One region of the Alkalicoccus luteus genome, then DNA from elsewhere that is predicted to be linked to it. Evidence: predicted binding sites of a transcription regulator. Region 1 holds the regulator's gene; the other holds the start of a gene.
What was found. Region 1 encodes Rex, which represses fermentation and respiration genes when NADH is low (regulators of the CRP and FNR family bind a similar motif). Its sites were predicted from a motif close to TTGTGAAATATTTCACAA; they were not measured.
Positions count from the first base shown of each region.

Region 2: a site for Rex is predicted at 3,723-3,740, ahead of ACSZLD_RS05360 (formate/nitrite transporter family protein). Genes of this name have one in related genera too.

Region 1 covers NZ_JBPZEY010000020.1:7,488-14,669, reverse strand. Annotated here, with positions in the region: gene ACSZLD_RS16520 (sigma-54 interaction domain-containing protein) at 1-911, shown strand, start outside; gene ACSZLD_RS16515 (MDR family MFS transporter) at 902-2,311, opposite strand; gene ACSZLD_RS16510 (redox-sensing transcriptional repressor Rex) at 2,460-3,098, opposite strand; gene moaC (cyclic pyranopterin monophosphate synthase MoaC) at 3,120-3,614, opposite strand; gene ACSZLD_RS16500 (ATP-binding cassette domain-containing protein) at 3,744-5,654, shown strand; gene tsaD (tRNA (adenosine(37)-N6)-threonylcarbamoyltransferase complex transferase subunit TsaD) at 6,367-7,182, opposite strand, start outside.
Region 2 covers NZ_JBPZEY010000003.1:219,384-226,565, forward strand. Annotated here, with positions in the region: gene ACSZLD_RS05335 (GGDEF domain-containing protein) at 1-705, shown strand, start outside; gene ACSZLD_RS05340 (potassium/proton antiporter) at 707-2,182, opposite strand; gene ACSZLD_RS05345 (hypothetical protein) at 2,415-2,576, opposite strand; gene ACSZLD_RS05350 (hypothetical protein) at 2,582-2,719, opposite strand; gene ACSZLD_RS05355 (thermonuclease family protein) at 2,944-3,474, opposite strand; gene ACSZLD_RS05360 (formate/nitrite transporter family protein) at 3,804-4,586, shown strand; gene ACSZLD_RS05365 (hypothetical protein) at 4,573-4,707, opposite strand; gene ACSZLD_RS05370 (AzlD domain-containing protein) at 4,927-5,232, opposite strand; gene ACSZLD_RS05375 (AzlC family ABC transporter permease) at 5,229-5,933, opposite strand; gene ACSZLD_RS05380 (hypothetical protein) at 5,988-7,182, opposite strand, start outside.

The sequences.
Region 1 (7,182 bases):
CAAAAGAAGCAGCCAGGAAGATGGCCGCCTCGCTCCATCCGGTTCTGCTGCAAGGAGAAACCGGCGTCGGTAAAGAGCTGTTCGCTCATGCCGTGCATCATAACTCTCCTGTCTGGCAAGGTCCCTTTTTCGCGGTGAATGCCGGTGCCATGACAGAAAGCCTGCTGTTAAGCGAGCTGTTCGGCTATGAAGAGGGGACGTTTACCGGTGCGCAAAAAGGCGGCCGCCGCGGTCTGTTTGAGCTTGCCTCAGGCGGCACGCTTTTCTTGGATGAAATCGGGGATTTGAGCCCAAACGTGCAGGGACAGCTGCTGCGTGTGCTTCAAGAGGGCGAAATCCGCCGCGTCGGCGGAAGCCGCAATATTCCGGTTGATGTGCGAATTGTGACAGCAACGAACAAGGTGTTGGATGAAGAAGTTGAGCAGGGACGCTTTCGTGCTGATTTGTTCTATCGGCTGCGCGTCCTCCCATTGACAATTCCGCCGCTGCGCGAGCGTACGCAGGATATTCCGCTTCTCGTGCAAGCGTTTTTGCCGGAGGGCAATGCTCTGTCGGAAGCTGCGCTGGAGGCGCTTACCTCCTACAGCTGGCCAGGCAATATCCGCGAGCTGAAAAGCTGTCTTGCTTACGCGGTGACGCTTGGCGGTGACGTTATTTCTACCGATGACCTGCCGGCCACGGTGTTTGCCCGTCCTGCAAGCAGCTTAACGCCGGATCACCTGATTATTCTGGATTTGCTTCGCGACGGTACACGGAAAAGCTTAAAACAGCTGGAGCAGGAGGCTGCCCCCCTCACCCTGCAACAAATCCGCCGCATCGTTGAACAGCTGGACCGCGAAGGACTGATTCAGAAAGGGCGCGGGCGGATCGGTTCCCAGATCACCCGCGCCGGTATGGCGGTTTATGCCTGACGCTGCTGGCGCCTGTGTTCCTGCCCGAGCAGAATACCTGCCGGAATCGAAAGGAATCCGAGTACGGCAACGATCAGAAAGCCTTCGTTGATTGCCGTCAGGCTTGCCTGTTCAATCGTGCTGCCGTTTACGGCCATAATCTGACCGCGGCGCACTTCAAAATAGATGGAAACGAATACGATACCAAACGCTGAGCTCATTTGCCGGAATACGTTGTTCATAGCTGAACCGCGCGACACAAATTTTTCCGGAATCGCGTTCATACCGGCTGTTGTCGCCGGCATCTGTGCAAGCCCCATGCCGATTCCGCGAACCGCGTTCACCGCAATCACAATCCAGACCGCTGTTTCCAGCTGCATGAATCCGAGCACAGCCGTTCCAACAGCCATGATCGACAGTCCGGCGGTGACAGGAAGAGCCGGACCGATCTTATCAAGCATCCTCCCTCCGACCGTCATAAAGATGCCGGATAAAAGAGCTGCCGGCAAAAAGGCCAGACCGGTCATGACGGCACCTAGGCCGTAGACATTCTGAATGAGCAGCGGGATTAAAAAGATGCCGCTGAAGAGCATAATCGAACTGATCATCGCTACCACAACGCTGTAGGTGTACGCCCTTGCCTGAAACACGGACAGATCAAGCAGCGGCTGGGGACTTTTCAGCTCAATTCGCGTAAACAGAACAAGCAGAGCAAGCCCGACCGTCACGAGTGAGAGATTGACCGGATTATACAGCTGAGCCAGCTCATTCATACGCCCGAGCGCAAATAGAATCGCGCCGACGCCGGCCGTCACTGTTAGAAAGCCCGGCAGGTCGAAGCGGATATCATCCACCTTTTTCGTCTGCCGCAGATAGCGCCAGGAGAAGGCGAGACCTAATATCCCGGTTGGCAGGTTGCAGAGAAAGAGCCACTCCCACGTGCCAAATTCGATAATTATTCCGCCAAGCGTCGGTCCAATGGTCGGCGCCATCATGGCGGCTATGCCCCAGACGCCGGTCGCAAGCCCGCGCTCTCCCTTTGGGAACACTTCAAAAATAAGCGCGAGCGAGAGCGGCATCATAATGCCGCCCCCGACGCCTTGAAGCCCGCGGAAAAAGATGAGCGAGCTCAAGTCCCACGACATGGACCCAAGAACGGAGCCGGTTAAAAAAATTGCGAGCCCGACCATGAACAGCTGCTTTTTGCCGAATTTATCACCTAAATAGCCGGTGAGCGGCATCGTCATGCCCATGACGACCATAAAGATCGTAATCACCCAGCCTGTCGCGACGGCTCCGGAGTCGAACACCTGCATTAGGTGCGGGACAGCCGGATTCAACATACTGTTATTTAAAATGACTGTAAATGTACCGAGCAGCACTGATATGACGACGAGCCACTTTTGAGGTATACGTGCCATGATGTCACCTTCATTTTCTTTCGATTAACGAATCTTTTTCTATCCTATCATAATGCATGGCCCTTTGCCCCGAGCAGCGATTGAGACCCTCGGCTTTCCTCCATCATAAAAACCGCCCCGTTTCCGGGACGGCTCGGTTTCAGCTTTATCATGAAAGCGGATAATGCTTCATAAAGTAAATCAGCGACTGCAGCTCAACGGAGAGGTCGATGTGGTGGACACGGACGTGATCCGGCAGCGACAGCCTTGCCGGCGTGAAATTTAGAATACCCTTAATGCCCGCTTCCACTAGCTCCTCTGCAATCCCCTGTGCATGCTGGGATGGTACAGTCAGAATCGCCACTTCCACTTTTCCTTCAATATGCTTGCCGAGGTCTTTAAAATGATGCACCGGCACCTCGCCAATCACTTCTCCAACCACTGATTCGTCGACATCAAACGCCATCTCGATCCGGGTATTATTGCTTTTGCTGAAGTTGTACTTCAAAAAGGCTGTGCCTAGATTTCCGACGCCGATGAGCGCTACCTGTGTCAGCTCATCCTGGTCGAGTGTCTTGCGGAAAAACGAAAGCAGATAGCTGACGTTATAGCCGTAGCCTTTTTTACCGAGCGCACCGAAGTAGGAAAAATCGCGGCGGATCGTGGCAGAGTCCACCTTTACTGCTTCGCTCAGCTCAGACGACGACACGCGGTGCTTACCGGATGCCTGCAGTCCTTCTAAAAAGCGGTAGTACAGCGGCAGCCGTTTAGCGGTCGCCTGCGGTATTTTTGCCTGATCAATATCCATCATTCCATATCCCCCTGTCCTTTAGCGGTCGCTGCTCTCTCGTGAGAAGTCGCCGCTTTTGCCGCCTGTCTTTTCTTTCAGGTAGGTCGGACCAATGACCATCCCTTTATCAACGGCCTTGCACATATCGTAAACCGTAAGCGCTGCAGCGGATGCGCATGTTAACGCTTCCATTTCGACACCTGTTCTTCCTGTCGTTTTAACAGCTGCTTCTATCTTCAGTGTATATGTTTGCTCCTTCACAATCCAGTCGAAAGAAACATCCACGCCTGAAAGCGGGAGCGGATGACACATCGGGATGATGTCTGCCGTATTTTTAGCTGCCATAATGCCTGCAATTTGCGCCACCTGCAGCACATCTCCTTTGCCGATTTGCCCGGCGCGGATCTTCGTATATATCTCTTCATTAACTTCCACGCTTGAAAGCGCCCGGGCTGTCCGCTTTGTGATTTCCTTATCGGAAATATCCACCATGCGCGCCCTGCCTTCTTCATTAAAGTGTGTTAAGTCACTCATGCTTCCACCTCACATTTCCACCATCCATTGTACACTATTCGCTTTTTCAATGCATGCTTTGCCTGTGCAAGGCAGCTCATGTACACTGGAGAAGGAGAAGAATGAACTGACAGAAGAGGATGAACCGCCATGATATTACTGCAATGCTCGCAGCTGTCCAAGTTTTTTGGATCTGAACAGGTGCTGGCTAACGTGAAAATGGAAATTAAGAGCCGGGAACGGATCGCCCTCGTCGGCCGGAATGGAGCTGGAAAGTCTACGCTTCTGCGCGTCTTTTCCGGCGAATACGATCATGATGACGGGCATCTTATGATCCCGAAAGAGGTATCGATCGGCTATCTCGCTCAAGACAGCGGACTGCAGTCGGAACGGTCGATCTGGGAAGAAATGCTGACGGTTTTCACCGATCTGCGCGCGATGGAACAGGAGCTTCGACGCCTCGAAGAGAAAATGGCCGAAGGCAGCGAAAAAGTGCTCGCAGAATATGACCAGCTTCAGCTTCAGTTTCAACAGCGCGGCGGTTTCCAATACGAAGCCGATATCCGCAGTATTTTGACGGGCCTGCATTTTCAGTCGTTTGATTATGATACGCCGGTTTCGTCGCTCAGCGGCGGTCAGAAAACGAGGCTTGCCCTCGGGAAGCTGCTTCTGTCACGGCCGGATCTGCTGATTCTTGATGAGCCGACCAACCACTTGGATATTGAGACGCTGACGTGGCTGGAAGGCTATTTAAGCGGCTATGACGGTGCTGTACTTATCGTATCGCACGACCGCTATTTCCTCGACAAAGTCGTGGATACGGTCTATGAGCTGTCCTTCCAGCGCACGCGCCGTTTTACTGGCAATTACTCCAGCTATCTCGACCAAAAAGCGAAGCAGCTCGAGCTCGACATGAAGCAATACGAAAAGCAGCAGGAGGAAAAAAAGAAGCTGGAAGACTTCGTCCAGCGTAACCTGGCCCGTGCCTCCACGAGCAACCGCGCCAAAAGCCGCCGCAAGCAGCTCGAGCGGATGGACGTTATGGACCGGCCGAAGGATGACGACAAATCAGCTTCCTTCCGCTTTCAAATTGACCGGCAGAGCGGGAACGACGTGCTTCAGCTTGATGACGTGTCGGTCCGTTACAAGCCCGGACAGCCGCTGATTGATCACATTTCAGTCCAGCTGACCAGGGGCGAAAGCGTAGCACTGCTCGGACCAAATGGAATAGGCAAATCGAGTCTGCTCAAGACGATCACCGGTGCGATGAAGCCGCATGCAGGAAGCATCCGGCTTGGCAGCAACGTTTCTATTGGCTATTACGATCAGGAGCAGACGGAGCTGACCTCTAATAAAACCGTGCTGCAGGAGCTATGGGATGAGTATCCACATGTGAATGAGAAGGATATTCGAACGGTGCTCGGCAACTTTCTTTTCAGCGGAGACGACGTCTTGAAGCATGTACAGGATTTAAGCGGCGGCGAAAAGGCCCGGGTGGCCCTTGCAAAGCTGATGATGAAAAAAGCGAATCTGCTCATTCTCGATGAGCCGACCAACCACCTCGATCTCGACAGCAAAGAAGTGCTTGAGAATGCGCTCATTGACTACCCTGGTACGATCCTGTTCGTCTCGCACGACCGCTACTTTGTTAATCGGATGGCGACAAGAGTAATTGAATTGACCACCAATGCCGCAATCAGCTATCTCGGGGATTATGACTACTATGCGGCGAAAAAGCAGGAGCAGCAGGAACTTGCCCGCATCGAAGCGGAAGAATCACCGGTTGAAGCAGCTGCACCGCCGTCTGCCAAAGCTGATTTTAAAGCCGGAAAGGCCCGCCAAAAGGAAGTTCGGCAGCTTGCAAGGCGAATTGAAGAACTGGAAAAGGCGATTGAGCAGGAAGAATCTGCAATCGAAAAAATTGAAGCGCTTCTGTGTGAACCTGATGTTTATCAGGATCACGAGCGTACGCTGGAGCTGAACGTTCAGCTTGAACACGTAAACGGACGTCTCGAACAATGGATGGATGAATGGGAAAAGCTGCAGGAACAGCTGGATTAACACGCAGGAACGGCGAATAATCGCCGTTTCTTTTTTTGTGTTGTCCACAGGCTGCATACGTTCACAAAGTTACTCACAGAAAATATGGCGCGTCAATACAAAAATGGTCACCTATTCACAGTTATCAACGTTATCCCCAGACTTATGCACATTATATCGGCTCAGGAAGCGCATTTTGATTTAGTTACTCACATTATCCACAGTTATCCACAGATTTTCTGTTAACAACTCAAACCCTTCTACGGCGCGAATGTATCCGTTTTATTCACATTATCCACAGAATCTTAACAATTTATACACATACAAGATAAAGGTCCTGCCTTCACCCTGACAAAAGAATGAGCCGCCCTTAAAAAGAGCGGCTGATAACGTATTTTTAGGGGAATAACCTTGCATCTGCCTGTATCTGCGGACGCTCGCTTTCCGGAGGGAACGGGCTCAGCTAACCGCTTCTTTCCTCCATTGGAAGCGAGGGAGCTCTGCCTCGTTCTGATTCGAGGTCCTCCGATGTCAGCAGCTGGCAGTGCGTTACACGTGCCTGGTTATGAAGGTACGATCGATTTCCATACAGATAGAACCTTCCAGATGAAACGTTTCGATGTTAAACAAGGATGCCAGTACGTTACCGAATTCATGATAATCGTAAAACGCAGCCGCGTCTGCCTGTCGAGCCGTTCTCTCAAAGGACGGCTCGCTCGTTTCTATTATTGTTTTAGCTGATAGAAAGTCCGGGAACCCCGTTTAACCGGTCATCGGCAAAACGTTTTTCCTGATAGCGCACGTAAGCCGCGGCACCGATCATCGCCGCATTATCCGTACATAGAGAAAGCGGCGGAATGGTTAACGTCCACCCTTCCTTTTCTGCTGTTTCTTCGAGTGCGCTTCTCAGACCGCTGTTGGCAGCTACACCGCCCGCGAGCACGAGCCGGCTGACGCCGTACCGCTTGGAAGCAGCAGCCGTTTTCGTCACGAGTACATCAATCACTGACTGCTGAAAGCCTGCGGCAAGCGCTCCAGGATCGATTTCTTCTCCTTTTTGCTTGGCGTTGTGCAGTGTGTTTATAACAGCTGATTTCAAACCGCTGAAGCTGAAATCAAGCGATCCTTCTTCAAGCCAGGCGCGAGGAAGCTCCACTGCTTCTGCCGAACCGGAGGCAAGCTTATCGATTTCCGGACCGCCGGGGTAGGGAAGACCAAGTGTGCGTGCTACTTTGTCATAGGCTTCGCCGACAGCGTCATCGCGCGTCCGTCCGATGATTTCAAATGACCCGTGTTCCTTCATATAAATAAGCTCTGTATGCCCACCTGAGACAACAAGCGACAGCAGTGGAAACTGCAACGGCTCGACAAGATGATTAGCATAAACGTGACCGGCGATGTGATGCACGCCGATCAGCGGCAGCCCATGAGCGAACGCCACAGCTTTTGCTGCATTTACGCCGACAAGCAGTGCTCCGACAAGACCTGGCCCCTCAGTGACAGCCACAGCATCAAGGTCTTGGAAAGTCATGTTTGCCTGCTGCAGCGC
Region 2 (7,182 bases), on a different contig from region 1:
TTTTGGATGACGACCGCTGCCAACGTGATCTTTACGGCGGTCATCATTTATCTGCTTCAGGATCTGTCCATCCTGACCGGGCTTATACCATTTTACTGGGCCGTTTCATACATTGGTGCAGCTGCTGCTTTTTACACGGTAGAATATACAAGACGGTCGCAGCACCTGCTCAAACGATACCGTGAAGAGTCGCTCACAGACGGACTCACCGGGCTTAATAACCTGCGTCAGTTCAATATGCATTTGCGCACCTTTTCTGAAGAGGCGAAGGAGGAAGACAAGCCACTCGCGCTGCTTTTTGCTGACATTGATCATTTTAAGCGGGTAAACGATACGTATGGACATCGTGAAGGCGACCTTGTTTTGAGGGAAATTGCGGCTATTATGGGCAGAAATGTTCGTCCGGTTGATATCATCAGCCGTAACGGCGGTGAGGAATTTACCGTACTTCTTCCTGGCTGTGCTAAGGACGATGCAAATGAAATTGCAGAACGCATCCGGAAAGCTGTCGAAGCACACCCGTTCGTGCTTTCAGATGACAGTGTTATCCACGTGACACTCTCGATTGGCATTGCCGCCTTTCCGGAAACCTCTGCCGCCCCAGAAACACTCACAGCCGATGCAGACGAAGCGCTGTATGAAGCAAAGCGGAGCGGACGCAACAAAACCCGCACCAGTTCCGTGCGGGCCGTGCAAATGTTTTAACTTAGTCTTCCGGAACGCTGCGTCTTTCTCCGAGCAGCGTTTTTAAGTCTTTCTTACGCTTTTTTGACACGAGAATATACAGGATGTCCCCGTTTTCAATTGTCGTTTCCCCATATGGTGTGACGAGTGTTTCCCCGCGGATAATCGCGTTAATTAATACGTCAGGCGGGAAGGCAATGTCTGAAAGTGTCTGACCAATCACTTTCGTCTCTTCGTTCACCGTGTATTCAATGATTTCCGCGTTCGCCTTTCCAATCGACACAAGCTCGAGAGAATGAAACGGAGTCACCTTCTTTGGACCGGTGAGTCCGAGCTTCTCTGCAGCTGGTGCAATAGAGGTTCCTTGAATTAAAGCTGAGGTTAACACAACAAAAAACACGACGTTGAAAAACAGCTGTGCATTCGGCAGACCAGCTATTAGCGGGAAGGTTGCCAATACGATCGGAACAGCACCTCGCAGCCCGGCCCAGGAAACGAGCAGCTTTTCCCTTAAACTATATGAAAAGCCGATCAATGTTAAGAAAACCGCGGCAGGACGAGCTAAGAGAATCAGCACCGCTGATAAAAATAACCCCTGAATAATAATCTCCAGTTGAAACAGTTCGCTTGGAAAGACAAGCAGCCCCAGAATAACGAACATACCAAGCTGCATCATCCATGCAAATCCCTCGTTAAAGCTGAAGATCGTGTGCCGGTAGGTAAGATCGCTGTTGCCGACCACAAGAGCAGCGATATAGACAGCAAGCAGTCCGCTGCCTCCTACGACAGCTGTCAGACTGTACGTAAGCAGCGCAAAACCCATTGCAATGATCGGATACAAACCGCTCGATTCTAAGTTAACGCGATTGATCAGCCACGATGCCGCTTTCCCTAGCAGCAAACCCGCGGCCAACCCGACGCCCATCTGAATGAAGAAGTCCCCAGCAACAGAAAGAAAACCTACACGGTCCGTAGTAAGAAGCGTAATAAAAGAGAGCGTTAAAAACATCGCCATCGGGTCATTTGTTCCCGATTCTGCTTCCAGGGTTGCTCCGAGCTTTTCGCTGATATTATGATTCTTTAATGCTGCAAAAACAGCAGCTGCGTCTGTTGAACCAACAATGGCGCCGAAAAGCATCCCTTCCAGCCAGGTTACGTCCAATACAAAACGTGCCGCAACGGCGACGATGAGCGAAGTAAGTATAACGCCGACAGTTGCGAGGAGAAGGGAAGGGACAGCAATAGGTTTTATTGTCGCCCACTTTGTCGAGAGACCACCTTCAAACAATATAATAACCAGCGCAAAAATGCCGATCAGCTGCGCCAGCGAGGCATCATCAAAGTAAATGAGTCCAAGCCCGTCACTACCGGCAAGCATGCCTATTCCAATAAATAAAATAAGGGCAGGAATACCAAAACGACTGGAGAATTTCGTGGTTAGTACGCCGATGATGAAAAAGAATGCGATCAGCATTAGAAACTGATCAGTGGAAAACATGTCTTCTATGGACAATTACGGACACCGCCTCAATAAGAATGTTGCTATTCACAAGTTTACCAGTTTAACCCGAGTATTCACAGAAAAGTATACATTCTTTCTTTTCAAACTATTATTTATACGTGGAAATGTCTACTCTCAAAGGCACCGTACGTAAAAGACTTCCCGATTAAGGGAAGCCTTAATGAAAATGATAAAACTGCCTCCTGCGAATACAATGGAATTACACAAATTAATGACGCAATCCGGCAATCTCCATTAAATCGACTGAAAAAACAAGCCCCTGGCCGGCTTCATACAGATCGGCCTCTTTTTTAACCGTTTCAATGACAGCTGATGTTTCCGCTTTGTTGACAATAAGCAGTATACAGTCGCGTTCCGGATGAATTTTCATTCCCATTAAGCTCCCATCTTTCGAGCTGTGGCCGGACGCTTGCAGTGCGTATGCGACTGCACCCCTTCCTCTTTTTCAAGCTTAGTTAATACGTCTTTTGTAATACTGCGATCGAGTACCACTATTACAGCTGCTCCATCCATACTGACTCCTCCTAACCTGTTCTTTTCAGTTCCTATTCACGAATTTAAGGGCATATAAACTTAGAAAACAGTGAAACAACCCTAAGCAAAACAATCCATCGTACTTGGGCTGTTAATAAAGTCATTTATGAGAATACTTCCTTCAATCATCACACCCACAACATGAAAGGATGGCCTCAAATCCGCTGTATCCATTGTGCGATTTTACAGCTTTAGCTGAATCGCTACTCCCACATCCGTATCCCGCGCTCTCTGGCTTCTTCCTCGACTGCGCGCAGGTCTGCTTCATACTTGTCGTCCGGCGGATAGACGACGACTTCGGCAAGACCGAGAGCGAGCAGCTTCTCCTGAAACATCGTACCGTCTTCCAGATAGACGTAGGCGAGCGTTCGGTCAAACCGATCAACCGTAGTTTCATCCTGCTCCAAATAGACGGTTTCACCCAGCAGTGCCTGCCTGGCAAAAATAGCGGCCTCATCGCCCCACGGCTCTGATTCACAGGTTGGCGGGTCGTGTCCGTGACAAATTTCTGGTGCATCTACCATGTACGGCCGTATCCGCTCCTCCCCCTCACCAGCAATTACGACATCAAACGTATCGCCATCGACAACGTGCGTGACGGTCCCTTCGCGAATATGTTCCTGTTCAATCCGATCCACATATGTATGTAACTCAAACTCCAGCTCAAACGTTTCTTCTTCCGTATGGATTCCGCAAGCTGTCAGTAAACAAACAAGCGCGAGCAGTCGTTTCACGTGCATCTCCCCTTTAGCTTATTGTAGCGAAAGCGGACCTTGTGCGCCATGATAGAAGGCTCCATCGATTTTCTAAATCGCCGCCATGGTTTAAAACGGAAGGGAATAATGATGCTTATCTTCGTCATTGTATTTGTTCTGCTCCTGCACGTCAGTGGCATATTTTATGATGTTTTATCGTCAAAAGATGGGTTACGTCGCCTCTCCCTGCTCCTTATTGGTATTTCTTTTCATGTAAGGGCTGTCACTTGTGAATCTACTCACATTACTCTTTCTTTTTCTCTATTCCCGGCGTAAAGTGGAATACAGAGATGGAGGGATGACGTATGATGGAGAGCCAGTCGCTGGAGCAGGTCGAGCAGGTCTCCCAAAAGAAAGAGAAGATATTTAACACAGGGAAAATTCGTTATTTAATACGAGCGGCGCTTGCAAGCATGTTTATCGGCTTTGGTGTGATCGTCGCTTTCCGAACGGGCAGCTACTTTTATCTGGCTGAGTCTCCGTGGGCCTATCCAATGGCCGGGCTTACGTTCAGTGTCGCCATCATTTTAATCGCTTACGGCGGTGCCGACTTATTTACAGGGGACACCTTTTATCACACGTACGCCGCCATCCGGAAAAAAATGGCGTGGGGCGTCGTTGGAAAGCTATGGACGTATACGTATATCGGCAACATCATCGGTGCTGCAGCCTTCGCCCTGCTGATTTACACGACTGGGCTGTTCAGCGATCCTGAGATCAGTGCCTTTCTGCTGACGGTCACCGACAGTAAAATGACCGATCCGGTCTCCGAGCTGTTTTTCCGGGCAGTGCTTTGTAACTGGCTGATCTGCATGGCCTTTTTCGTGCCGATGTCGATGAAGGATGATATTGCGAAAATGGCAGCAATGGTGCTGTTTGTGTTCTGCTTTTTTATCTCCGGCTATGAGCACAGCATCGCCAACATGTGCACCTTCGCGATCGCGCTCGTGCTCGACAATCCCGGAGCTGTCACACCAGAAGGCATCGTCCGCAATTTAATCCCCGTCACCGCCGGTAATATTATCGGCGGCGCCATCTTTATGGGGCTCGTCTATTACTACATTAACCGGCCGTTTATTAAAGACAGCTGATCGAAAGCCGCTTCGGGATGGAAGCGGCTTTTTTCAGTACATGCTTGTAGTACGGCATACAGCTCCACCACTTACGCATAAATGCACTTTCCATACGCATACAGCTCCACCGCTTACGCATAAAGGCACCTCTCATACGCATACAGCTCCGCCACTTACGCATAAACACACTCTTCATGCGCATATAGCTCCATCACTTTCGCATAAATGCCCCTCTCATACGCATACAGCTCCGCCACTTACGCATAAATGTACTTTCCGAACGCATCACTCACTCTCTCCTGCGGTTAGGATCAGCGGATTTGCTTTTCCAACGAAAAAAGCTCCTGTCTCAGGGAGCTTACGTGATGATATGCACGCCGGTTAACAGCAGGATTGTGCCTGCAACGACGGCTAGAAGCGGTGCGCCGGTGTAAGCGATCAAAAAGGCGATGACGCCGCCTAACATGCCGTACCAGATCGTTTCCTGCGCATACAGAATACCTGGAAAGATGAGGGCGCCGAGCACGGCGTACGGCACGTGTGAGAGCATACGGCGCAGCCAGTCAGGCCAGTTTTCTGTAGAAAGGGCGATCAGCGGCAGGATGCGCGGGATGTACGTGACAAGTCCCATGCCGATAATCATCCAGATGAATTCCTCTCTCATGTGATCCGCCTCCTGATCAGCAGCTCATAGATGACAACTGCCGTAATCACCGCGGCCATTATGGCCCAGCCGGTGTCGAGTACAAACGCGTACATCCAGTTAAAGCCTCCGCCAAGTAAAGCGAGCACGACGACAGGCCGGCCTGCGTCTTTAATCGACGGCACTAACAGGGCGATAAACAGCGCGTAGAGCGCGATTCCCATGCTCTCCTGTAAAATTGCGGGTAAAATCGCTCCGGTAAAATAGCCGACGGCCGTAAAACCGACCCAGCTGGAGTAAGCGGCGATGCCTGTTCCTAATATGTAGCCGCCCGGCACCGGCTCCTTATGCACAGACGATACGGCAAAGACCTCATCTGTCAAAAAGAAGCCGAATAAAGCCCGGTAGCGCTTCGACGTCGGCTCTGCCCGCTCATTAATCGAGGCGCTCATGAGCAGATGCCGGAAATTCACGATAAACGTCGCGAGCACAATTTCGATCATGCCGGCGCCGACCGCAATCATCGACAGCGCCATGTACTGGGCCGCTCCGGCAAACACCAGCATACTCATGAGCACCGCTTCGTACACTGTGAGGCCGGTCGAGCCGGCAAGCAGGCCGAATGCAATCGCAACCGGCATATAGCCAAACGCAATGGAAAGCCCCGCCGACAATCCTCGGCGGAGCTCGATCGTATTTGGTGCAGGTGCAGCTTGTTCCAAAACGCTCTCCTCCTTCTCGCTTCTCCTAGTTTACGACAGGAGCAGGCAGAGCTGTCAAGCGTTTCCTTCTGCTTCCTCCAGCTTCAGGCGGAACAGTTTACGGGGCCGTCCACGGCGGACTCCCTGCTCTTCTCCGGCAATTTCTGCAAAGCCCGCTTCTTCCAGCTCATGCAAAATACGCCGTGCATTGCGCTCGGAGCTTGCAAGCCATACGGCGAGGTCCTTCGACGTCACTTCCCGCTGCTGGTGATAGCGGGCGTACGCGAGAATTTTCGAGACAACGCCGGGCGACACACGGCCGCGCAGCTGATCGACCGCGCGAAGGTGTCCGCTCTGCACCGAGTAGCTGAGTGATCCTGCCTCCGGGAAGTGCTCCGTTTGCCGCTTTTCTTCGTCGACTGCATAAATCACCCGTTCTGTTGTGCGGCGCGACTGCTGCAGCGCCTCCTGCACGTGGACTTCTGCTTCCATCGCACTGTTGCCGTAGCCGATTGCCATGCGGATGTGCAGCTTCGCCTGCAGCTCCGTTTCTTCCATCACCGTAAACGGAAGAGGGCGGCGCTCTACTTCGCCGCGCGTCGTAAACAAGTGAAACAAACCGTCCCCGATCTGCACGAAGGAGCCTTTTACTTCCTCGGCATAGCGCAGCAATATTCGCTTCAAATCCAGCTCACGGTGCTTTCGTCTGAACGAATGATACTCCTCCAGGCTTGCTTCCTCGCGCACTTCGACGCCGATGACAGCGAGCTGGTGACTGCGGTACCAGTCCGCCGATCGGCGCTCGCGGATAAATTTAAGCGTTTCACTGACATCAAAGCGTGATGCCGTAATCCGGTAAACCGGGATGCCTCTGCTTTTTAACTCCTGGTACACGCGGCGGATGCACGTTAACGCGATCGTCTCCGGTGCTTTTTCATGCTCCGCTGCATGAAACTGAATAATCTCCTCAGCTGATTTATAGCCGGCATACGGATACGTTGTGACCTGCAGACCATCCAGTTCGTGCTCCTGTTTCACCTGCTGAAACTCGGCTTCGTCGATCGTATCGAGCGAGACCCGGGTCGGGTTCTCCTCCCTGAAAAACATGTCGAGCAGCGCGCCAACGAGGCTCGCCCCGTGAAGCGGCGGATAGTAGGCATTCTCGCGGTTCACGAACCCCTGCTCTACGGCATACGCGTAAGGGGCCTGACCGGAAAAAAGCCAGCAGTCCACCTTTCCGGCCGCGCCGTTCACGAGCGCTTCTGTTTCT